2 regions of the Devosia honganensis genome follow, and region 1 is predicted to be linked to the other one. Evidence: riboswitches for the same ligand, from Rfam matches in the RefSeq annotation. Region 1 holds a riboswitch; the other holds the start of a gene.
The links. Region 1 has a riboswitch for thiamine pyrophosphate ahead of ACFOOL_RS14655 (ABC transporter substrate-binding protein). Riboswitches for the same ligand answer to the same signal wherever they lie in the genome.

Region 1 (12,055 bases):
CGAGGACGCGCTGCGGGCGATGGATTCGATCTCGGCCAGCGCCGGCTCCATCCTGATCGTCGATACCGACCGGCGCCATGCCGAGCGGCTGCAGTCCTATCTGGAGCCCGAGCACCGGGTCGATATCCTGACCGCGCCCGCCGATGCGGTGTTCCAGGTGACCGGGGCCGATTACGAGCTGGCGCTGGTGAGCATGGCGCTCGACGGCTTCGATCCGCTGCGCGTGTGCTCGCAGATCCGCACGGTCGACAATTCGCGCAACCTGCCCATCATCCTTTTGGCGGACGAGGCCGACAAGCCGCGCGTGGTGCGGGCGCTGGACCTGGGGATCAACGATTTCATCAGCCGTCCGGTCGAGCGCAACGAATTGATGGCGCGGGTGCGCACCCAGATCCGCCGCCACCGCTATGGGCTGGAGCTGCGCCAGAGCGTCAGCGACACCATGGCCATGGCGGTCACCGACGAGCTCACCGGGCTCTATAACCGGCGCTATTTCGACCGCCATCTGGGCATCATGCTGGGCAAGGCGCAGGAGCAGGGGCGCGACATGGCGCTGATGATCCTCGATATCGATCACTTCAAGGCGGTCAACGACAATCACGGCCACGATGCCGGCGATGCGGTGCTACGCGAATTCGCCGCCCGGTTGCGGCGCAATATCCGCGGCGTCGACCTCGCCTGCCGCTTCGGCGGCGAGGAATTCGTGGTGCTGATGCCCGATACCGACGCCGCCCAGGCCGAAACCGTGGCCGAGCGGGTCCGCCAGGCCATCGCCGAACGGCCCTTCGAGGTCGGTCTGCCCCGGCCGCTGACCGTCACCGTCTCGGTCGGCGTGGCGCTCAACGAAAGCCTCTCCGACACCCCCGAAACCATGGTCAAGCGCGCCGACGTCGCCCTCTACCGCGCCAAGCGCAGCGGCCGCAACCGCGTCATCTTCGACGCGGCATAGGGGCGGGGGCAGGAAAGGGCCCACCGCTGCCATCGGCTCCCAGCCCCGGGGCAGCGCCGGCTGGAGAGCGGAAACACGAAAATACCACCCCGCCGTGTCATTCCCACGAACGCGGGAATCCCCGTTTTCAGAGCCCGATTCTCTCCCTCTCGTCACCACCCGGTTTATCCGGGTGGTCCATGCAATATGGCGGTAAAGCTGGATTGCCGGGACGAGCCGGCAATGACGGCGGATGGAGAATATCTGCCGGAACACCGACCGCTGCCCGCGCTACACTCGCTGCGCCCCATCCCTCACCGGCAACCCCAAAAGCGCCTCAAAACCCGCCATTAGGGTTATTCGTTATAATTAACAGACGGTTGCTCCGCCGGATGCGCCGGAATTGCTTGGCGTTCCGCGCGCTTCCGCATAGGGTCGGTTCCGTACGGCCTTGGGAGAAATCCCAATGGCCCCTCGCTCCCTACGGCCCATCTCAGGTCCGCCGCAACTCCTGAGCTCCGTAGGGCGGCTGATCCGGACGCGGCTAGAGTGGCCTCTTCGACACGCCGCTCCGGATCAGCCACTCTTTTTCCAAAATGTTTCCGGCCCCGGGGTGGGGGAGTGTTTTACTTTGGACGCTCCCGGATTGATCATTGTTGCCCACACCAGCACTTTGCTGCCCTCGGGCTCGACCCGAGGGCCGGCCTGGGAGCCCCGAAACCAGGGTTTCTTGCACGTGGACAATGGCCCTCGGGTCAAGCCCGAGGGAAGCCCGGTGTAGGGGGGTAAATTGCGCCAGCAGCCCCAAAGTGAACATTTCCCCCCGGGCGGGGAGGCGCCATGGCGCCAGCCATCGGTGCCCGGATCGGGCCTCGGGTCTTCATGTCATGAAGGAGGGGGAATGGTACGCCCAAGGGGAATCGAACCCCTGTTTACGCCGTGAGAGGGCGTCGTCCTAACCGCTAGACGATGGGCGCACATCTGACGCTGAACCTTTACCGTCCACTTGCCCCCAAGGCAAGGGGAGGTGGTACGCCCTAGGGGAATCGAACCCCTCTCTGCACCGTGAAAGGGTGCCGTCCTAACCGATAGACGAAGGGCGCATCAGCGCTATGCCGGTCCTATAGTGGTCCCCGGACGAAACCGCAACCCATCTCGCTTGATTCCACAATGAATTTTTCGTTCGCGGCGCCGAAATGGGGAAAGACGGGGTTTTTTCAGCAGCCCGAGAAGGTTACGGGGCCACGATGGCCGCGCGGCCGGTCGCGCACGTCGACATGGATGAAGTTGCGGCCCGGATAGCATCCCAGCCCGCCCACGCTGTCGGTTTTCCTGGCGAAGGCGATCAACTGCTCCTTGGGGACGCCGGGAATGTAGAAATCCGCCGCCATGCATTTGGTGTGATAGGAGTTTTCCGCGCCGCCGGCGGCCGAATTGTGGAAGGCGTTGCGATAGCCCGAGTTCAGCACCACGCGCTTGCCGAAATGCCCTTCGAACTCCCAGATCAGGAAGCGCAGCTTGGGCGACAGGCAGAGCGCGTTCACCTCCTTGGAGCTGACATAGGTGCCCCAGTCCTGGCGCAGCCCCGAATAGCCCGGCCCGCTGCCGCTGGCGAACATGGCCATGGGCAGGCATCCGGCAATGGTGATGGCGGTCAGGATGGAGGCGGCAAGAGCGCGGAGCAGGCGGGGCATGGCGACTTTCCCGTGGCCGGTGTCGTGGCTCGCAAGGGCGATGGGGCTCTGGGTTCAGTCGCTAAAATTAAACCGGTTTCGCTAACCGCGCGCTAAGCGACAGGGTTAACGCAAGGTTGCGGCGGGTGGTGCGGGGGAAGAACGGGGAGGGGAGGGCAGGGAGATACTGAATTTCCCGCCCCCACGAATTTCCCGCCCCCACCGTGTCATTCCCGCGAACGCGGGAATCCCGGTTCCCGGTCCCTCGTAGACCTTCTGAGGACCCCCCCATCGTCACCACCGGACTTGTTCCGGTGGTCCATGCGAAGCCGCGAAAAAAAAGCTGGATTGCCGGGACAAGCCCGGCAATGACGAAGAGCGGAGAATATGTGCCGGAACACCCCAAGCCGCTGCCCTCGGGCTCCGATCCGAGGGCCACTCGCGACGCTCCCCGCGCCACCCGGAACCACCGCACCCGCGAAACCCGGCCCTCGGGTCACGCCCGAGCGCCGGTTGGAGAGCGGAAACACGAAAAACACCACCATCCGCGTCACCCGCCCCCTCCACCGTGTCATTCCCGCGCAAGCGGGAATCCCGGTTCCCCGGACCCACCCCCATCGTCACCACCGGACTCGTTCCGGCAATGACGAAGGGGCGGAGGCGCGTCCGGGCCTACCAGCTTCCGGTATTGGGCATCGAGGCCCAGGGTTCCTGCGGCTCCAGGTGTCCGTCCTGGATCAGTTCCACCGAAATGCCGTCCGGCGAGCGCACGAAGGCCATGTGGCCGTCGCGCGGCGGGCGGTTGATGGTGACGCCCATGTCCTGCAAATGCCGGCACAGCGCGTAGATATCCTTCACCCGGTAGGCCAGGTGGCCGAAATTGCGGCCGCCGGTATAGGCTTCGGGGTCCCAGTTATAGGTCAGCTCGACCTCGCCGCCCTCGTCGCCCGGGGCGCGCAGGAAGATCAGCGTGTAGCGGCCCTTCTCGTTCTCGGTGCGGCGGACTTCCTCGAGCCCCAGCCCTTCGCAGTAGAATTTGAGGCTGTCCTCGATATTGGTGACGCGCACCATGGTGTGCAGATATTTCAAGGCGACCTCCTGTTTCATGTTGCCGGCCATGGCTAACAAGCCCCGCCGCCACCCGCAATGGCGCGGGGCCGGGCCCGCTGCAACAAAATCGCAACATCTTCTTAACTTTTGGCGCTGAATCGGCCAGACTGTCGCCGTGCTGTGAGGAGTACCCGCGGGGCGGGCGAGTGAAAAGGCGTTGGAATATGGGGGCCAAGGTCAGCGGCGAAGGCGGCGAATCCGCCGGGCTGGGCGAATCGGGAGCGGAACGGCGCGAGGACCGCGCTCCGATCGACCAGCAGGCGGCCGACACTATCGAGGTGGCGGGAACCATCAAATGGTTCGACGCCGGCAAGGGGTTCGGCTTCATCGTGCCCGATAACGGCATGGCCGACGTGCTGCTGCACGTCACCTGCCTGCGGCGCGACGGCTATCAGACCGCCTATGAGGGCGCCCGCATCGTGGTCGAGGCGCTCAACCGTCCCGGCGGGCTGCAGGCGTTCCGCGTCGTCTCCATGGACGAATCGAGCGCCCGCCACCCGTCCCAGCTTCCGCCGCCGCGCACCCATGTGGTGGTCGAGCCGACCTCGGGCATGGAGCGGCTGGAGGTGAAGTGGTTCAACCGCATTCGCGGCTTCGGCTTCCTCTCGGCCGGCGAGGGCACGCCCGATATCTTCGTCCATATGGAAACCCTGCGCCGTTTCGGCATCACCGAGCTTCGGCCCGGCCAGTTCGTCCTCGTCCGCTACGGGCAGGGGCCGAAGGGCCTCATGGTCGCCGAAATCCGGCCCGATGGTTGGGGCGAGGCGCCGTCCTCGCATTGAGCGGGCAGGGCGGCCGCGTCTTCGACGGGGATGAATCGTGCCTCCAGGGAGCCTTGATGCCGTGTCCGATGCTAACGATGTGCTGACATTCGCGCCTGTGTTGCGACAGGCCCTGCGCGTCGGCGGCACCCTGCTGGCGGTTTTCGCCGTCGGCCTGCCGCTCGCCGCCTGCAGCGACGAATCGCGCCTCGTGGTGCATGCCGGCAGCGGCGAGCATGTCTTCACCGTCGAGGTGGTCGATACCGACGAGAGCCGCGCCCGGGGGCTGATGTATCGGCAGGAACTGGCTGAAAACGCCGGAATGTTGTTTGATTTCAAGGCGGAGCGGCAGGTTTCCTTCTGGATGCGGAACACCTTCATTCCCCTCGACATGATCTTCATCGACGCCGCGGGAGAGGTGCGCAACATCCACGTCAATGCCCGCCCGCACGACACCACCTCCATCCCCTCGGACGGGCCGGTGCAATTCGTTCTGGAAATTCCCGGCGGCCGCTCCGTCGAGCTCGGGCTCGCGGCCGGCGACAGGGTCGAGCACCCACGAATTCCAGCACAATAACAATGGCTTAGAGGCGGGCGATGACCATGCAGTCGATGACTGCCCACAGATGCAAGCTCGCCCCCGCCACCACGAAGACATGCCACAGGGCGTTCTGGAATTTGAGCTTTTCCCACAGGTGGAAGACGATTCCGGCCGAATAGGTGACGCCGCCGGCGAGCAGCAGCCACAATGTGCTGGCGGGCAGGGCCTGGCCCAGCGACTGGAACACCAGCACCCCGCTCCAGCCGATCGCCAGGTACAGCACTATGGCCACCCGCCCGAAGCGCTGCGGCACGATCAGCTTGAGCGCCACCCCGACCAGCGAGGCGCCCCAGACCAGGCTCATCATCGCGACGCCTGTGGAAGTGCCGCCGATAATGGCCAGGAACGGCGTGTAAGATCCTGCAATGAAAAGGAAAATCGCCGCCTGGTCGAGGCGGGCCAGATAGTGCTTCATCGGCGAGGCCGGCCACAGATTATAGGCCAGCGAGACGCCCAGGACCACGATCAGCGTCGAGACATAGACCAGCAGGGCGGGGAAGGCGTCGGGCGCCGTGTGCAGCAGGGTCAGCGCCAGCAGCACCGAGCCGGCGGCCACGGCCCCCACGAGGCCCAGCACATGCACTACGGCGTCGGCGACGAGCTCCGGCACCGAATAGGCGCGGCGCTCGCTACCCGCCCGCGCCGGGGCCGTCTGGACGCTGCTGGTCATCATCCTGCCTCCCTGCCATCATCGTGTGGCACCGGTGTGACCAATATCTTTCCGACCGGCCGCGATCGGCCGGCGTCGTGAATCCTCCCTCAAAATTCCTGGTGAACAAGGGCTTTCCAGGCGCCGGCGGCCTTGACGGGTAACGCCGGCGTTACTTTAACCGCGGGCATGATGCGGAAGATCAAGCCCCCCATAGCCGTCTATTCGGCGCTCGCCGACGCCACGCGATGCCGCATCCTGGAATTGCTGCGCGCCGGGCCGCTGCCGGTGCACCGGCTGGCCGAGGCCTTCTCCATCAGCCGTCCCGCCATCTCGCGGCATCTGCGCGTGCTCAAGACGGCCGGGCTCGTCGCCGAGGTGAAGAAGGGGCGGGAAAATCTCTATGCCCCGCGCCTCTCGCGGCTGGACAAGGCGGTCGGTTGGATCGGCGGTCTTCGGGCTTCCGGCGATGGCGCGGCGCCGGCAGCGCCGGTGGAACCGGCCCCTGTCCGCACACCGCTGCCCCGGGCGAAAAAGCCCGGTCCCACCAGCCAGATGGGGTTCGATTTCTAAAGCAGCGGTGCGGGCAGCGAGGCGGCGAGGGAAAGCTCGTTCGCCTCGGCGTTGAAGGCGGCGTTGACGGCGCGTTCAAAATCGCCGGGCGTCCACATGATCTGGGCGGGGGACAGCCGGGCTTCGACCGCGCCCAGGGCGGCGCGCGCCCCCAGGGCGATAGGGCGGATGGTGCGGCCCATCGCCTGCGAGGCGGCCTGGGCGGCGGTGATGTCCTTGCGCTGGTCCCCGATATACCAGATGACGTCGCTGCGCCGCAGTTCGCGGCCGATGCCCCGCAAGGCGACGAGGATCGAATCGGGCCAGGGCTTGCCCCGCGCCACGTCCTCGCGGAAGACGGCGGAACTGAAATATTTCCGCAGATCGAAGGTTTCCAGCACGTCGTGGCCATAGCCGCAGCCCAGCCCGTTGCTAACCACGCCCAGCGTCACGCCCTCGGCCCGCAGCCGCTCCAGCGTCGAGCGCATGGTGGCGCAGGGGACCAGCATTTCCTCGACGGATTTGCGGCGCACCTTGTGAATGGCCTTGTGGACCAGCAGCTTGGGGGCGCGCTGCGCCGCCGCACGGCTGCGCCGCGCCAGCCGGAACCGCGCCACGAGCCGCCCACCCCGATGCGAGCAGTCGTCCAGGAACTCCAGCGCCTGCAATACGCGCGGATTGACGTGGTGCACCAAGGTGCCATCGAGGTCGAAGAGCACGATGGTGGGTCGGTTTGCGTTATCAGCCAGTGGACCAATCCCCGTTTGTGGCGGCAAGGTGGCGCAATTCGCCCGAAGGCACAACCCGAAATTAACGCTACGGCGCATCCGCCGCAGGCCGTCGCGCCCGCTCGCCGGCGCCTTGGGGCGCTTTTCGGTTGTGGAAATAGCGTCCAAATGCCGCCAGTTAATTGAGCTCGTTAGCCGAACCGAAGGCCGTGTTGTTGGCAGGCAGTCCCTACCGCTTCGAGCCTATCAAACGAGCACCAGCGCGTGTTCCGTTTCGCCAAATCAACTCACACGGATGGCGATGCTCGCCGATGGCGAGGGTGAATAAAGCGGGAATGATCGCGGCCTCGGGCATTTCCAGCATTATCCCGGACGGCGATACGTTCATCACGGAGACTGCGATCCGGCCGCCATTGGAGATTGCTTCAGCCGGCCCCGTCAGCACTGGTGGCTCCCGTTCTTCTTCCCGTCTTTCCGTCAGTGCTTCCATGCGGCTCCAATAGCGCGGCGTCATTAACGTGTGTTGAAATGCATTCTTAAAATGCAAGGAAGGGTGCGGAAAGCCAGCGGCTCATCCGGGGCGGCGTAACCCGGGCCTTGCGGCCGACGGGATGTATTGCGTGTTCGCTAAACGATTGGGTTTTCTTGCCTTTTAATCATGGCGCGTCCAGCATTTGGGGGCGGGAGAGCCCGCCCCCTGAATGTTCAATCGAGATAGGCGTTGGTGTACCAGGACGCGAAGTCCGGGCGTTCGGGAAGCGGGGCGCCATCGGGCCCTGAGAGGGCGCCATAGTCGAACAGAAATTCACCCAGGCCGATCATCATTTCATCGTCGAAGCGGCCTATGGTTCCGTCCTCGCGAGCCAGGTAATGGCCAGCGACCATCACTTCCATAGAGGCATGAACAAGGGATTGCCGTTCCGCGAGCTCGGGAGCCGCGGCGATCAGCATTTCTGCGGCTTCGGCGGGGTTGGCTACTGCGTATGCATAGCCGGTGCGCGTCGCATCTATGAACGCCTGGGCCACCTGCGGGCGCTCGCGAAGGAAAGTTGCGTCGGCGGCAAGAATTATCGTGTGTTGGTCCGGCACTCCATAATCAGCATATCGAAAAGCGCCGACATCGTGCCCCTCAAGGGTGTTCTCGACGCCTTGCCAGGTAAGCACGTCGAGGGTGAAGTCGATTTCGCCGGCGCGCAGCGCGTCGTAGACCGAGCCGTCTAGTGTCACCGCCTCGTAGTCCGGATTGCCCCCGTCATGGGCGATCATGGTGTCCACAATGGCCTTTTCCCATGTGGTGCCGAACCCGCCATAGATGCTGCCGGCGAGATCTCGCGGACCGGAGACTGCGTTCCCCCGGTAAGCGAGGCGGCCGGTTTCGGTCTGGATGACGGCGTAAACGCCTACGGCGTCGAGCCCGGAGGCCTTTGCAGTATAGAAATCGAGGACGCCAAAGGCCGCAACATCGCCGTTCGGCTGCCCGAACTCAAACGGGGCGATGGTGACGTCAAGCCCGGCTTGTTCGTAAAGGCCCAGCGCATCGGCGACGTAGAGTCCCACGAAATTGGTATTGGGGGTCCAGTCCAGCGTCACTGAGACTGGCTCAGCGGCTACAAGTGGGGCAGTCGCCGAGGCGACGGCTAGCACTGCTGCGGGAATGTAGCGGTGAAAGGGCATGAAAGCATCCTGTTGATCAACCGGTTAATGGATCGATCCGGATGCCAGCCCGCCGCCACGCCCGTCGCATAATGAACCGACGAACCGTTGGCAGGTGTAAGGATAGGATGTGGTATGCCGTACAGCATTTCCATCTCGCTCCGCTGGCATTATCCAGATCAGCTTTAGGGTTCGCGGTTTTCACCGCATCTCAGCCCCGTATGGAGCACCCCTGAGGACAGGCCGGACTTAACACTGGGAGTGTCCGATTGCAAATCGGGGCAACCGGCGAAGCTCCGCCATCGATGCCCCTCAATCGGTCTCGCTCATTGGTGGCGGCCCGTTAGTCGTCGCGCTGCTTCCCGATCCGGCCAAGGTGCGTGAACTGGAAGCCTGCGGTTGATTTCAGGCCGTATCCAACCATCCTGTCGAACCCCGAATGAGCGAGCCAAAGCGCTCCAAGTGCGCCCAGTATGGGCAGCGACAATGCTGCGCCCGTAACGAGGAGCATCATGCCAAACGCGTAGACATGGACGAGATTATAGACGAAGGCCCCGACCTTGGGCCCGAGCAGATAACCCGCAAAGCTCAGATCGGGGGCAAAGAACACAAGGATGGCCAGCCACCACGCGATGCCGCCATCATTGAGAAGGTACAGGCAGATGCCCGCGGCGAAGACGGCGGCGCCTTCGAGCCTTTGCCATAATACGGTATCCTGCATCGCCACGTCTTCCATCTGACGTCATGAGAGATTGGCATGAATAGGCTGCGAGGACCAGCTTCGCTGGTTGGGCTTGCTCATCAGGTCAGCCCGGCCAGGCAAAGGAGCCGAATGGCGCTGCACCGGGGGAATGTTCGAAACATCGCGTGCTGAAAAACCCCACGATGAGCGTGTTGGGGCCGGCGGGAAAACCGGAATCGAGAGAGTAGCTATGGCCAGTTGCGGGGTCTGCAGCGGCGATGTTCAGTCCGCCGTTATCGAGTTGGCGATGACGAGTGATGTCCCAATCCCGGGAAGTCCAGGCATCATGCGCCTGTTCAAGCACTTCGGCGGCGTTGTCTGCCGTCCCTCGCCAGCCGACCCAGACATAATACATGAGGTCCGAAAGCTCGCCCTGCGGGCCGGTACAGCGATTGATGCGGACGGAGAATTGCTCGGTTTCAACGGGCAGGGTGGCGATGAACGCTTCGACAGATGGCACGAACGATCCGGCCGCGCTTTCTGCTGAAATTGCACGATGCGCTTGAACCGGCGTGACCATCAGCAAGGCCGCAGCGATCATCGCAGAAGCAAACCGCATTTTGGGCTCCATTCTGGTTGTCAGCAGTTTAGACGGTCCATCGGGGTCATGTCTTGGCGCTCGTCACCATCACGGTGGGACGGGCGGCCTTCGATGAACGATTGCAGTTGAGAAAACGCTGGAAGCAGCCGCAAACACGCTGATCGAACAGGTCCGTCAGGGCGGGCAGGCTCCCGATGGGATCGACCCATTCTATCGAGCGTGCTGTTGCCTCACTCCTTACAAATTAAAATTGGAATTTTGCTTCCTGCAAGCAACTAAACAGTTTCTATGGCGGTAGATTTCAACTTTATATCGACCTTTCCCAAAATTCCCGATCCTCTCCGGAAAGTTCCTGCGATTATTCAGGTGCGTGATGTGCGGGCCTGATTCTTTATCAGTCGAAATCAGGAGATTTCTGCCGGAGTTCATGCGGATCGATAGTTAATTTCTGGCGGAATTTCCTCGGGAATACCGCCGTTTCGGGGGCAGGGGTGGCTTTCCGCTCCCGAAGGTTGTATCAGAGCCGGGCTGCTGGGCAGCACATCCTGATGAGCCCCACTGTCGCTCATCCTCCCGGGTCGCCTTCGCCGCGTTCCCCAGGTCGGCAGATTGCCGGCACCCAAACTGAGCCCCGATGTGCCGCAACTTTTTGTTGCAGGGCACGCCATTGCCTTTGCGCATCGGATTAAACAGCAACGCCTCCAAGAGGAAAAATGCAACTCCAACAATTAGGGACTCCCCTAACGCTTCTCCTGCTTCTGCTTTTTTTCGGCAGCACGTTCTTTATCTCCGTCTCCATCGGTAAGAAAAAAGAAAATGCCGATAACTACATGACTGCCGGCAATAATGTCGGTCTTGGCGTCTCGGCCGCATCGATGACCGCCACCTGGATCTGGGCCTCTTCCCTCTACGCCTCAGCCACCTCCGGCTACACCTACGGCGTCTCCGGCCCCATCCATTACGGCCTGTGGGGCGCCCTGATGATCCTGTTCATCTACCCATTCGGCAAGCGCATCCGCAGCCTGGCACCCAATGCCCACAGCCTCGCCGAAATCCTGCATGCGCGCCACGGTCAATCCAGCCAGTTGATCCTCGCGGGCTCCAATGTCCTGGGAAGCCTGTTGAGCCTGACCTCCAATTTCATTGCGGGCGGTGCGCTGATCGCCATGCTCTCCCCCTTATCGTTCACCGCCGGCATTCTTATCGTTGGCAGCGGCGTGCTGCTCTATACGCTCTGGTCCGGCCTGCGCGCTTCCATCCTGACGGATTTCATCCAGGTGGTGGCTATGCTTGGCGCCGTGGTGATCATCGTGCCGGCCGTATTTTTTGCTGCCGGCGGGACGGAGATCTTCGTTGTCGGCGCGACCAACCTGACGGCGGAGCAAAGCTCGTTCTTCTCCTCCGAGGCCTTCATGAACCAGGGCGCGCCCTATATCGCCGCGGTGCTGGCCTATGCCATCGGCAACCAGACCATCGCCCAGCGTCTGTTTGCCGTTCGCGAGGACATGATCAAGCGGACCTTCATCACCGCCACCATTGGCTACGGCGCCACAGTGATCGGTGTCGGCATTCTGGGCGTGATCGCTCTTTATCTGGGTATTCAGCCGCTGGATGGCGATCCCAACAACCTTATCCCGCAGCTCGCCTCGAGCTATCTGAGCATCGGGTTTTTGTGCATTTTCTTCATCATGGTGATTGGGTCGCTGGCCTCCACGGCCGACTCTGACCTGTCCGCACTGTCATCCATCATGATGGCCGATATCTACGGGCGGAACCTAGCAGAAAAGGACGCGGCCAATCCCAGGCTGATGCTGCTGATCGGCCGCCTTACCATGATCGCAGCTACCGTTATCGCGCTCTTTTTCGCCAGCAACAAATTCAACATTCTCGATCTTCTGGTGCTGGTCGGGGCAATCTGGGGCGCTTTGGTGTTCCCGGTAATTGCCAGCTTCTACTGGAACAAGGTCACCAATCCGGCCTTCACCACCTCGGTGCTGGTTGCGTTGGCGGTATTCTTCCCGGTGCGCTTCGGCTGGATCGAGCTGGTCGGTCCGGTCGCCATTGTTTCGGACATCCTGGCGGTGATCGGGGTGGGCGTCGTCGCCGGGCTGATGGCC
Region 2 (12,055 bases), on a different contig from region 1:
TTGGCCGGGCAATCCATGGACCACCCGGACAAGCCGGGTGGTGACGGCAAGCCAAAGCGCAGGTGAGGACCAGACACCGCAAATTCAGGGGATACCCAATGCCCAAGGTTCTCGTTTCCGACAAACTCAGCCCCACCGCCGTGCAGGTCTTCAAGGACAATGGCGTGGAGGTCGACTACCTGCCCGATCTGGGCAAGGACAAGGACAAGCTGTTCGAGGTCATCGGCCAATATGACGGCCTGGCCATCCGTTCGGCCACCAAGGTGACCGAGAAGATCCTGTCCGCCGCCACCAATCTCAAGGTCATCGGCCGCGCCGGCATCGGCGTCGACAATGTCGATATCCCGGCCGCGACCAAGAAGGGCATCATCGTGATGAACACGCCCTTCGGCAATTCCATCACCACCGCCGAGCACGCCATCGCCATGATGATGGCCCTGGCCCGGCAATTGCCCGAGGCCGACGCCTCCACCCGCGCCTCGAAATGGGAAAAGAACCGCTTCATGGGGGTCGAGGTCACCAACAAGGTGCTGGGCCTGATCGGAGCGGGCAATATCGGCTCGATCGTCGCCGACCGCGCCCAGGGGCTCAAGATGAAGGTGATCGCCTACGATCCCTTCCTCACCCCAGAACGCGCCCAGACGCTCGGCATCGAGAAGGTGGATCTCGACGACCTGCTCGCCCGCGCCGATTTCATCACCCTGCACACGCCGCTGATCGACGCTACCCGCAACATCCTCAACAAGGAGACGCTGGCCAGGACGAAAAAGGGCGTACGCATCATCAACTGCGCCCGCGGCGGACTGATCGACGAGGAGGCGCTTTACGAGGCGCTGAAATCCGGACAGGTGGCGGGTGCGGCGCTCGACGTGTTCCTCACCGAACCGGCGCAGGACAACCCGCTGTTCGAGTTGCCCAATGTCATCTGCACGCCGCATCTGGGCGCCTCGACCAGCGAGGCGCAGGAGAACGTGGCGCTGCAGGTGGCCGAGCAGATTTCGGCCTATCTGATGACCGGCGAGATCACCAACGCCCTCAACTTCCCCTCCATCTCGGCCGAGGAAGCCCCGATCATCACCCCCTGGGTGAAGCTGGCCGAGGCGCTCGGCTCCTTTGCCGGCCAGCTCACCGAGACCGCCATCAAGGGCATCCGGATCGAATTCGAGGGCACGCCCGCCGGCCTCAATATCCGGCCGATGGTCGCCGCCGCGATCAACGGGGTGCTCAAGCCTTCGCTGGGCGACGTCAACATGGTCTCGGCGCCCCAGATCGCCAAGGATCGCGGCATCGCCGTCGAGACCACGACGCGCGACCGGCAGGGCGCCTATGAGGGCTATATCCGCCTGACCGTGACCACCGAGCGGCAGACAAGAGGCCTTGCCGGAACGCTCTTCGCCAATGGCAAGCCGCGCATCATCCAGGTCAAGGATATCAACCTTGAGGCGGAGCTGACCCCCTCCATGCTCTATGTGACCAATGAGGACAAGCCCGGCCATATCGGGCGCCTCGGCACCATTCTGGGCACGCTGGGCATCAACATCGCCAATTTCAACCTGGGCCGCGCCGAGGTGGGAGGCGACGCCATCGCGCTGGTCTCGATCGACGGCACGCTGACCGAGACCCAACTGGCCGAGATCGTCTCGCTGGAGGGCGTCAAGCAGGCCAAGGCCCTGCATTTCTGACGCCGGCGCGAATACGCTGACACGGGCGGCCTCCGGGCCGCCTGTCCCGTCTCCGGCGGCATCGGCGAGGCGGAGCCGGCAAGGACGACGCTCCCGGCCCTGAAGATTTGTCGTCGACAAGCGCGTTTTGCCGCGTTTTTGCCTTGCCTGCGGCTTTGTCATCCTTGCCGGCGTGATGTAAGGACAATCGGACCTGACCTGTTGTCCGGCCGCATCCTACCGGCGATGCGACGGAGAGCGGCTGTTTTCGTGTGCGGTTCGTGCACGCCATCTTGGGGAAGATTGAACTATGGCGAATGTGGTTGTCGTCGGCTCGCAATGGGGCGACGAGGGCAAGGGCAAGATCGTGGACTGGCTGAGCGAACGCGCCGACGTGGTGGTGCGGTTCCATGGCGGCCACAATGCCGGCCATACCCTGGTCATCGACGGGGTCAGCTACAAGCTGTCGCTGCTGCCTTCCGGCCTCGTCCAGGGCAAGCTATCGGTCATCGGCAATGGCGTGGTGGTGGATCCGCACCATTTCGTCGCCGAGATGGAAAAGCTGCGCGGCCAGGGCGTGACCATCACCCCCGAGGTGCTGCGCGTCGCCGACAACGCCCCGCTGATCCTGTCGCTGCATCGCGAGCTCGACGCCATTCGCGAGGACGCCAATTCCGGCCTCAAGATCGGCACCACCCGCCGCGGCATCGGCCCGGCCTATGAGGACAAGGTGGGCCGCCGCGCCATCCGGCTGGTCGACCTGTCCGAGCCCGATACGCTCATTCCCAAGATCGAGCGGCTGCTGACGCATCACAACGCGCTGCGGCGCGGCATGGGCCTGGCCGAGATCGCCGTCGAAACCATCCATCAGGAGCTTACTTCGATCGCGGACCAGATCCTGCCCTTCATGGACCAGGTGTGGCGCGTGCTCGAGGACAAGCGCCGCCAGGGCGCGCGCATCCTGTTCGAGGGCGCCCAGGGCGCGCTGCTGGACAACGATCACGGCACCTATCCCTTCGTTACCTCCTCCAACACCGTGGCCGGCCAGGCGGCGGCGGGCTCGGGCCTCGGCCCCACCGCCATCGGCTACGTTCTGGGCATCACCAAGGCCTATACCACCCGCGTGGGCGAAGGCCCCTTTCCCTGCGAGCTCGATGACGAGATCGGCCATCATCTGGCGACGGTGGGCCGCGAGGTGGGCGTCAATACCGGGCGGCCGCGCCGCTGCGGCTGGTTCGACGCCGTGCTGGTGCGCCAGACCGTCAAGACCTCCGGCATCACCGGCATCGCGCTCACCAAGCTCGACGTGCTCGACGGGCTGAAGGAGATCAAGGTCTGCGTGGGCTACGAGCTCGACGGTTCACGGATTGATTATTTGCCTGCCTCAATGGGGGCACAGGCGCGGGTTAAGCCCATCTACGAAACTCTGGAAGGCTGGTCGGAGACCACCGCCGGCGCCCGGAGCTGGGCCGAATTGCCAGCGCAGGCGGTCAAATATGTCCGTCATATCGAAGAACTGATCGGCGCTCCGGTCGCTCTTTTGTCCACCAGCCCCGAGCGGGCCGACACCATCCTGGTCGTTGACCCGTTCCAAGACTGATAAATTTTGTTACAAGACGGCGCTGCAAGAGTGAGTACCAACTAGCCCATGGCGGATTACAAGGAGCTGTTGCGTCGGGCGATCTCGGCGCTGCCGGAGAACAACGGGGCCGCGCGGCGCGCGGTCTATGAGAAGGCGCGCTCGGCCCTTGTGGGGCAGTTGCGCGCCATCCAGCCTCCGCTGCCGGCGCGCGATATCACCCAGCACCGGCTGCAGCTCGAGGACTGCATCCGCCAGGTCGAGCAGGAAGCGAGCGAGGCGGTCATCAGCCTCGGCCGCGACGGTCCGCTGGCGCCCCGCCCCACCGCGCCCGCCGTCACGCCCCGCCCCGAACCGGCGCCTGCTCAACCGGCGCCGGCCCCGGAGCCGGAGCCTCCGCCGGCAGCTCCGGAGCCCGCCGAGCCCGCCGTGGCAGAGGCGCCCGAAGCAGAAGACGGCCCCGCCGAGGAAAGGGCGGAAGCCTCCACCACCTCGATCGAGGACATCATCGCCGAGGCGGCCGCCACCAGCGGCGTCAGCGTATCGGCCGACGAAGGCACCGGCAGGGACCCCTCGCCCGACCCCGCCCTGCCCGAGGCCGGGCAGCCAGCGCCGGAAAGCGCGCCGCCCGCCCGGCCCTCCTTCTTCACGCCACGCCCGCCGACGACAGCCGCCAATGCCGACACCGCCCGGGGCGTGTCCCAGACCGCCCCTCCCCCGCGCATCGAGCCCAGCCTGGGCGGCGCCGCGCTGGCGCGCCGGCCGGCGGCCGAGCCCGAGGCGGACGCGGCGATCGAGCCGGTCGAGGCCGCCCTTTCCAGCATCCGCGAAGTGGACCTGGAGGAAGACGACACCCGCGAGGCGGAAGGCGCCATCGAGCGCGCCATCGAGACCCTGGACCGCGAGGCCCGGGGCGAGCCCACGGCGACCCTGCCCGAGCGCGAGGCCGCCCCGCCCCTCGATGGCGAGGAAGCCGGCGACGACGCCGGCTTTGCGCCGGCCGGCGCCCAGCCGCGCCCCGGAGCGGGTCTCACCATCTTCCTCATCGTCTTCGCGCTGCTGCTCGCCGGGGTCGGCGGCGCCGGCCTCTGGGCCTGGCGCGAGGGCTATGTCGATCTCGACCAGATGTTCGGCCGCACCACCGCCGTCACCGAGACCGCCACCGTTTCCGAGCAGCCAACGCTGCCCACCATGGATTCCTCGCCCACCGATCCGGCGCTGAACGAGGAGGGCGCGGCCCGGCCCGGCAACACCGCCGCCACCACCACGACCGAGCCGACCAGCGCCCTCGAAGGGGTGGAGGACCGGCTCGATCCGACCCCGGAGCCGGTCACGCCCACCGGCAATGAATCCGTCCTGCCCTCGATCGGCAATGGAGAGATCAAGACCGAGGAACGCCTTTCGGGCGAGGAAACCAGCATTTCCTCCGCCAACGATCCGGCCGCCAGCGTCGATCCGGCCGTCCTGGCCGGCAACCAGTCGCTGTTGCTCGAAGCCTCCAGCGACGGCCAGAGCGGCGCCGTGCCGTTCTCGGGCACGGTGGACTGGACCGAGGGCGTCGACGAGATCGGCATGCCCACCCTCGTGGCCGAGGCCAGCATCCCGGCGCGCAATCTGGGCGTCTCCATCGTCATCCGCAAGAATTCCGACCCGGTGCTGCCGGCCAGCCATCTGATGGAAATCAGCTTCGAGGTCCCCGACACCTTCATCGGCGGCTCGATCGCCACCCTTGCCGGCGTGCTGCTCAAGGACGAGGAACTGGTGCCGGGCACGGCATTGGCCGGCGCCGCCGCCCGCGTCGTGGGCAATTCCTTCCTCTTCGCCCTCAGCGCCTCGCCCAATGACGCCGCCAACAATTCCAGCCTGCTGGAAAGCCGCCGCTGGCTGGATCTGGCCGTGGTCTACGGCACCGGCCGCAACGCCATCCTGACGCTGGAAAAGGACGACGAGGCGCAGGTCCTGTTCGACAAGGTGCTGACCGCCTGGGCCGATTGAGGGTCGCGGCGCGCCTCAGACGCGCTCCAGGCGGCCCTCGACGATCCGATAATGCCGGTTCGCCAGCGCCGCGATGTCGTCGGCATGGTGGCTGACCAGAATGGTGTGCCAGCCGTGGCGGCGGGTCAGCTCGCCCACCAGTTCGCGCGTGGTCTTGCGGGTCTCGTCGTCCAGCGCCGAGAACGGCTCGTCGAGCAGCAGCACCGGCCGGTCGCGCAGCAGGGTGCGCGCCAGGGCGACGCGCTGCTTCTGCCCGCCCGACAGGGTGGACGCCGATTGCGGCCCCAACCCGGCGAGCCCGACCTCGGCCAGCGCTTCCTCCACCCTTGCCCGCCCCGCCGCGCGCCCGGTGCCGCGCGGCAGGCCGAGCGCGGCGTTTTCCGCCGCCGAAAGATGCTCGAACAGATTGTCCGCCTGCAACAGCAGCGACACCGGGCGGGTTTCGGGCGGCAGCGGCAGAAGATCGACGCCGTCGAGCGTGAGCGAGCCGCCGCGGGGCCGGATGAAGCCGGCCAGAAGATCGAGCAGGGTCGACTTTCCCGACCCGCTGGCGCCCGAAATTGCCGTTATTTCTCCAGGACTTGCCTCGAGCGTGAAGCGATATGGCGCCTGCCCCTCATAGGCGAAGACCAGATCATCGGCGCGGAGCATGGGCGATCCTTTCGATGAGGCGCGGCAGGCCGACAAAGGCGGCGATGGTGCCGATGAGCAGGAGGGCGGCGATGGCCGCCGCGTCATTGTTGCGATAGGAGCCCAGCGCCCGGTACATCATCAGCGGCAGGGTCTGGAAGTCCTGCGTCCCGAACAGGGCGATGACGCCCAGATCCCCGAGGGAGAAGCAGAAAGCCAGCGCCAGCATGAGCCCGATATCGCGCCCCAGCAGCTTGTATTCGATCTGGACGAATTGCACGGCTCCCGACAGGCCCAGCGAGCGGATGAGCTTGCCGCGGGTGCGGGCGATGGCCTCGAGCGGCGGCCCCAGCGTTGCCATCGCGAAGGGCAACGCCAACAGACTGTTGGCAATGACGACTACAAAGGGTGCCGCCAGGTTCGCCTTCACCCCGAGATTGCGCACCAATAGGAAAAAGCCCAGCGACAGCACCACCGCCGGCACGGCGAGATAGGCATAGGCGGGAACGGTGAGCCCCAACCGCAGGGCCGGGTGGCCCGCCGCGCCGCGCCCGAGGGCGAGCACCAGGGCCAGGGCCAGGGTCAGCATGGCGGAGGCGGTGCCGATGACGAGGCTGGTGGCGGTGGCGCGCCAGAAGCTCTCCTGCCCCAATACCCGCACGAGGCCGCCTGCCAGCCCGTCATGGAGAACCGAGAGCAGCGGCAGCGCGAAGCCGAGCGTCGCCAGCGCCAGCACCAGCACCTGCACCCCCCGCGCCAGGGGCCCGTCCTGCCAGTGGGGCTGGGCAGAGCGGCCCAGCGCCGAGGGCACCGGGGTGAAGGCGGAGGCCATGACGATGACCACGGCACAGACCCCGATCTGGGTCAGCGCCAGCCGTACCGCCCCGACCAGATCGAAATCGAGCCGCACGGCGGTGTAGATCGCCACTTCCAGCGTCTGGTTGGCCGGGCCGCCCCCGAGCAGCAGCACGATGGGAAAGCTGGTGAAGGCGAGAAGGAAGATGATGGCGCCCAGCCCCGGCAGGCTGCCGCGCATGGCGGGCCAGTCGATGAGGCGGAAGCGCTGCGAGGCGGACAGCGCCAGCGATTGCCCCACCTTGAGCCGGCTGGCCGGAACCGCATCCAGCCGCGCCAGCAGGATGCGAGCGGCAAAGGCGCCGTCGAGAATGACATGGGCGAGCAGGATGCCCTGAAGGCCGAAGGCCGGGCTGTCGAAGGTGACGCCGAACAGCGCATTGCCGATCTGGTTGATCCAGCCATTGCGCCCCCAGATGGACAGGAGGCCGAAGGCCACGACCATGCCGGGGGTGACGATGGCGGCGGCGAACAGGCCCACCACCAGATCGCGCCCGAAAAAACGCAGGCGATTGAGCGCCCAGGCCACCGCCATGCCCACCGCCAGCGACAGCACGGTGGTCAGTCCCGCCTGGATGGAGGTCATGCGCAGCAGATGCGGAATGTCGACGCGCGAGGTCCCGCCCGCATCGGTGGCCGCCGCCAGAATGGCCCAGAGCACGCTGGCGATGAGCGCCGCGATGACGAGGGCCAGCAGGCCTGCCCCGGCAATGCGCAGGGGACGGCGGGGAAGGGTCAGCATGGATGCACCGCCGCAATAGAAGCTGTTGCGTTCCCCTCCCCCTTGTGGGGAGGGGTTAGGGGTGGGGGCCGTGCCGTCGATTTTCTAGATGAATTGATTGGACTCCCCGGCAATCCCGAACGCCCACCCTCGATCCCTCCCCACAAGGGGGAGGGAGGCGAAGGGGCCGGAACATCGCGCCGATGGACCACCGGGACGAGCCCGGTGGTGACGATGCTCCCGGGATCGCGGGCCGCCATCGCCTCGGCCCCGCTACTGCACCGCCGTCAGCATTTCATCGATCCATTCGGAGGAATGGGCGATGATGTCCGCTTCGGGCAGCGTCAGGGTTTTTTGCGGCTGCGGCAGGCCGGCAAAGGATGGGTCGAGCTCGGCGCCCAGATCCACCACGGGGAACATCCAGTTGGTGGTGGGAATCGCCTTCTGCCCCTCGGGCGAAGTGAGATAGGCGAGGAACTGCCGCGCCAATTCCTGCTGGCCGGAGGATTTGAGGATGCCCGCCACCTCGATCTGGGCGAAATGACCTTCCTCGAACAGCGCCGCCTTTATGGTGTGATCACCCTCATCATAGATGTGGTAGGCCGGCGAGGTGGTGTAGGAGAGCACCATATCGGCCTCGCCATCGAGGAACAGCGCATAGCTCTCGCTCCATTCACGGGTGATGGTGAGGATATGCGGCTTGAGGCCGGCCCAGATTTCGGGCGCTCTTTCGCCATAGGCGGCCTTGATCCACAGCAGCAGCCCGAGCCCGGGCGTGGCCGAGCGCGGGTCCTGAATGGCGATCTTGACCGTATCGGGCAGCGCGATCAGCTCTTCGAAGGACGCGGGCGGCACCGGCATGGTGTCGGTATCGTGCATGAAGGCGAAATGCGAATAGTCGAAGGGCACGAACTGCGCATCCGCCCAGGCCCCGGGCAGGGAGAGGCCGGACAGCTCGAGCCCGTGATCGGCAAACAGGCCCGTGGCCCGCGCCTCGCCGGCAATGGCGGTGTCGAGCCCCAGCACGATATCGGCCTCGGTGCTGTCGCCTTCGAGCTGGACGCGACGCAGCGTGCCGATGGAGCTGTCGGCGCCGACGAAATTGACGGTGCAGCCGCAAACCGCCTCGAAGCCTTCCTTGAGCGGCACGCCCGGCCCCCATTCGGAAGCGAAGCCGTCATAGGTGTAGATGGTGAGGATCGGCGCATCCTGCGCAGTGGCCGGGACGCAAAGCCCGGCAACGAGGACCGCAAGCGCCAGAGAGGAGGACTTGACCATATCGGTCTCCCTTCGGTGGTGTGCGGCCATGGGTGAAGGGATGTGTCAATGGCGGGGCGCGAGAAAGCGCCCTTGCCATCTCGTACTTCCTCCGCCAGCATGACCTGGTTCAGGTTCAATGGGTAACTCTCAGCTCCGGCGGCAACCGGAACACCCCAGCGAGACGATGCGGACCATATTGAGAGACGACCCGAAGTGCAATCCCCCCTCCCTCCTCCGACCGGCGACAGGGCGCCGCTGGTCTTTTCCCGTCCCCTTGCCATTGTCGGTGGCGGCACGGCCGACCCGGCCCTGCTGCGCGAGCTGGCGGCGCGCGGCGTGGCGCTGGTCGGGGCCGATGGCGGCGCGGACAGCATCGCCGCCGCCGGGCTGATGCCCGAGGCGATCATCGGCGATCTCGATTCCCTCGCCGACCCCGACGCCTGGGCGGGCCGCACCCGCATCCTGCATCTGGACGAGCAGATCACCACCGATTTCCAGAAGGCGCTCTATTCGACCCGGGCGCCGGTGACCCTGGCGCTGGGCATGACCGGCAGGCGGCTCGACCATACCCTCGCGGCGCTCAGCGCCGTGCGGCAGGTGGCGCACGAGCGCCGCGTGATGCTGGTGGACGAGGTCGACCTGGCGCTGGCGATATCGGGCCCCTTCGCCTTCGAGGCCGCGCCGGGCGAGCGCGTTTCGATCCACCCCCTCGCCCCGATCCGCTTCCGGCGCTCGCTGGGCCTGCGCTACCCGCTCGACGCCCTGCTGCTGGAGCCGGCCGGGCGCCTGGGCACCTCCAATGAAGGAACGGGCGGCACGGTGGAGATCGTGCCCGAGGACGCGACGCCCTGGCTGCTGATCCTCGACCGGCGGCGGCTCTGGGATTTGATGGCGGTGTTTCGGACGGGATGAGGGGGAATCGGATCGCGGAAGGCGGGCGGCGCCGAGATAGCTTGCGCCATGCGAGCACTCACCATTGCTGCCCTCGGCCTTGATCCGAGGGCCGGTCGTCGCGGGCGCGGGATAGCGGCTTAGAGGCTTTCATGTTTTGACGGAATCGGCGACCAGCGCTCCCTCCCCCTTGAGGGGAGGGTTGGGGAGGGGGTGGGTTTGGTGGAGCACCGAAGGACCCCCACCCCCGACCCCTCCCCTCAAGGGGGAGGGGAGCAAGAAGGCGCTGATCCGCTTGACAGTGAAAGGCTCTAATGGCGGGTTCGGTGCGGGGTGGGAACGGCCGGGACCGCCCTACACCGCCTCGGCCAGGCGGAATTGCAGTTTGGCCAGTTCGGCGTAGCGGCCGCCCTTGGCGACGAGTTGGTCGTGGGTGCCCTGGTCGATGATGCGGCCGCCCTCGAGCACCAGGATGGTGTCGGCGTCGCGGATGGTGGCGAGGCGGTGGGCGATGACGAGCGTGGTGCGGCCGGCCATGAGATGTTCGAGCGCCCGCTGCACCAGACGCTCGCTCTGGGCGTCGAGCGCGCTGGTCGCCTCGTCGAGCAGCAGGATCGGCGCATTCTTGAGTATGGCGCGGGCAATGGCGAGGCGCTGCTTCTGGCCGCCCGAAAGCATGACGCCGCGCTCGCCCACCAGCGTTTCGTAGCCATCGGGCAGGTCGGCGACGAAATCGTCGACCAGCGCCGCCCTGGCGGCGGCGATCACCTCGTCCATGCCGGCGCCGGGTTTGCCGAAACGGATATTCTCGGCGATCGTGCCCGAGAAGATGATCGGCTCCTGCTCGACATAGGCGAAGCGCCGCCGCAATTCGTCCAGCCGCACGTCGCGGATATCGATGCCGTCGACCCGGATCGTGCCCGAGGTCACGTCGTAGAGCCGTTGCAGCAGCGACAGCGTGGTGGACTTGCCCGAGCCCGAGGGGCCGACCAGCGCCACCGTCTGCCCCTTGCCCACGGTGAAATCGAGCGCGGACAGCACCGGCTCGGCCCCGGCGCCGCCATAGGCGAAGCCGACATTCTCGAAGGCGACCGTGCCCAGAGGCGGCTCGGGCAGGGGGACGGGACGGGACGGATCGGCGATCCCGGCCCTGGTGTCGAGGATTTCGGTCAGCCGTTCGGTGGCGCCGGACACGGTCTGCAGCGTACCCAGCACTTCCGAGATATTGGTGAGCGCGCCCGAGGCCATGAGCGCATAGACGAGGAACTGCGCCAATTGGCCGGCCGTCACCGAGCCGTCGAACACGGCGCGGGCACCCCACCAGACCAGGCCCACCAGCGCCGCCGTGCCCAGGAAGATGACCATGCCCACCAGCACGGCCCGCGCGCCCAGCCGGCGCACCTCGGCGCGATAGCTGGCTTCGCTGCGCGTCTCGTAATGGGCGGCCTGCTCGCCTTCCTGGGTGAAGGCCTTGACCGTGCGGTTGGCGCCCAGCATCTCGGTGGCCATGGCCGACAGATCGGCCAGCGCGTCCTGGGTGCGGCGCGACATGCCGCGCAGGCGCCGCGCATAGATGAAGACGGGAATGAGGATGGCCGGCAGGGCGATGACCACGGCCAGGGTCAGCACCGGGCTGGTGAGGATCATCATCACCAGCGCCCCGGCAATGGTGACGAGGGAGCGCAGGGCCAGCGAGAAGCTGGAGCCCACCGCACCCCTGATGACGGTCACGTCGCCATTCAGGCGGCTGGTGAGCTCGCCCACCCGATGGGTGTCGAAATAGCGGGTCTCCAGCGTCAGCAGATGGCTGAACACGGCCTGGCGAAGATCGGCGACGACCCGCTCGCCGATGACGGAGATGAAATAGAAGCGGGCGCCGCTGGCCACCGCCATGATGGCGGAAATGCCGATGATCAGCCAGCCATAGCGGCCGACATTTTCGAGGTTCTGCGCCAGGAACCCCTCGTCGATGGCCCCGCCCATCACGGCGGGAATGGCCAGCGAGGACGTGGCCGAGACCAGAAGGAACAAGACGGTCAGCGCCAGCCGCACCGGATAGCGCAGCAGGAAGGGCAGCAGCCGGCGCAGCGGCTGGAGCCGGCGCGGCGCCTGCTCGATATCGGTGACGATTTCCTCGGGTTCCGCCTGTGCCGCAACGGCTTGATCTGTCATGGCTTGAACGCGCCGTTTCTGTTAGCGAGCCGGACGGCGCCCGGCGGTCGCTCCCATATAAGGGGTGGGCAGGGACCCCGCAACCGCGGCGGGGGCGACAAAATCGCTCGTGCCCAGGCTTTGTGCACCCTTGCGAAACCGGCGCCCGTGCTGTAGGAAGCCCGCCAATATCAGCTTGATGCTCTCCGGGCGCCGCGGCGCCCGTTTGATTTGAGGCGACGCCATGAAGACCGACATCCACCCCGCATACCACACCATCAACGTGGTCATGACCGACGGCACCACCTACCA

Region 2: linked by a shared signal. The riboswitch ahead of thiB (thiamine ABC transporter substrate binding subunit) and the one ahead of ACFOOL_RS14655 (ABC transporter substrate-binding protein) in region 1 are both predicted to bind thiamine pyrophosphate.

Annotation. Positions count from the first base shown of each region.
Region 1 covers NZ_JBHRYD010000013.1:305,561-317,615, reverse strand. Annotated here, with positions in the region: gene ACFOOL_RS14710 (PleD family two-component system response regulator) at 1-949, shown strand, start outside; tRNA gene ACFOOL_RS14705 (tRNA-Glu) at 1,831-1,905, opposite strand; tRNA gene ACFOOL_RS14700 (tRNA-Glu) at 1,957-2,031, opposite strand; gene ACFOOL_RS14695 (YcbK family protein) at 2,146-2,622, opposite strand; gene ACFOOL_RS14690 (VOC family protein) at 3,274-3,690, opposite strand; gene ACFOOL_RS14685 (cold-shock protein) at 3,876-4,493, shown strand; gene ACFOOL_RS14680 (DUF192 domain-containing protein) at 4,555-5,049, shown strand; gene trhA (PAQR family membrane homeostasis protein TrhA) at 5,057-5,743, opposite strand; gene ACFOOL_RS14670 (ArsR/SmtB family transcription factor) at 5,876-6,295, shown strand; gene ACFOOL_RS14665 (HAD hydrolase-like protein) at 6,292-6,993, opposite strand; gene ACFOOL_RS14660 (hypothetical protein) at 7,232-7,516, opposite strand; gene ACFOOL_RS14655 (ABC transporter substrate-binding protein) at 7,708-8,592, opposite strand; TPP riboswitch at 8,795-8,899, opposite strand; gene ACFOOL_RS14650 (DUF4260 domain-containing protein) at 8,999-9,376, opposite strand; gene ACFOOL_RS14645 (hypothetical protein) at 9,462-9,956, opposite strand; gene ACFOOL_RS14640 (sodium:solute symporter family protein) at 10,652-12,055, shown strand, end outside.
Region 2 covers NZ_JBHRYD010000001.1:680,700-692,754, forward strand. Annotated here, with positions in the region: gene serA (phosphoglycerate dehydrogenase) at 99-1,682, shown strand; gene ACFOOL_RS03280 (adenylosuccinate synthase) at 1,972-3,261, shown strand; gene ACFOOL_RS03285 (hypothetical protein) at 3,310-5,235, shown strand; gene ACFOOL_RS03290 (ATP-binding cassette domain-containing protein) at 5,251-5,886, opposite strand; gene ACFOOL_RS03295 (hypothetical protein) at 5,870-7,462, opposite strand; gene thiB (thiamine ABC transporter substrate binding subunit) at 7,715-8,719, opposite strand; TPP riboswitch at 8,787-8,887, opposite strand; gene ACFOOL_RS03305 (thiamine diphosphokinase) at 8,915-9,613, shown strand; gene ACFOOL_RS03310 (ABC transporter ATP-binding protein) at 9,947-11,764, opposite strand; gene rpmE (50S ribosomal protein L31) at 11,988-12,055, shown strand, end outside.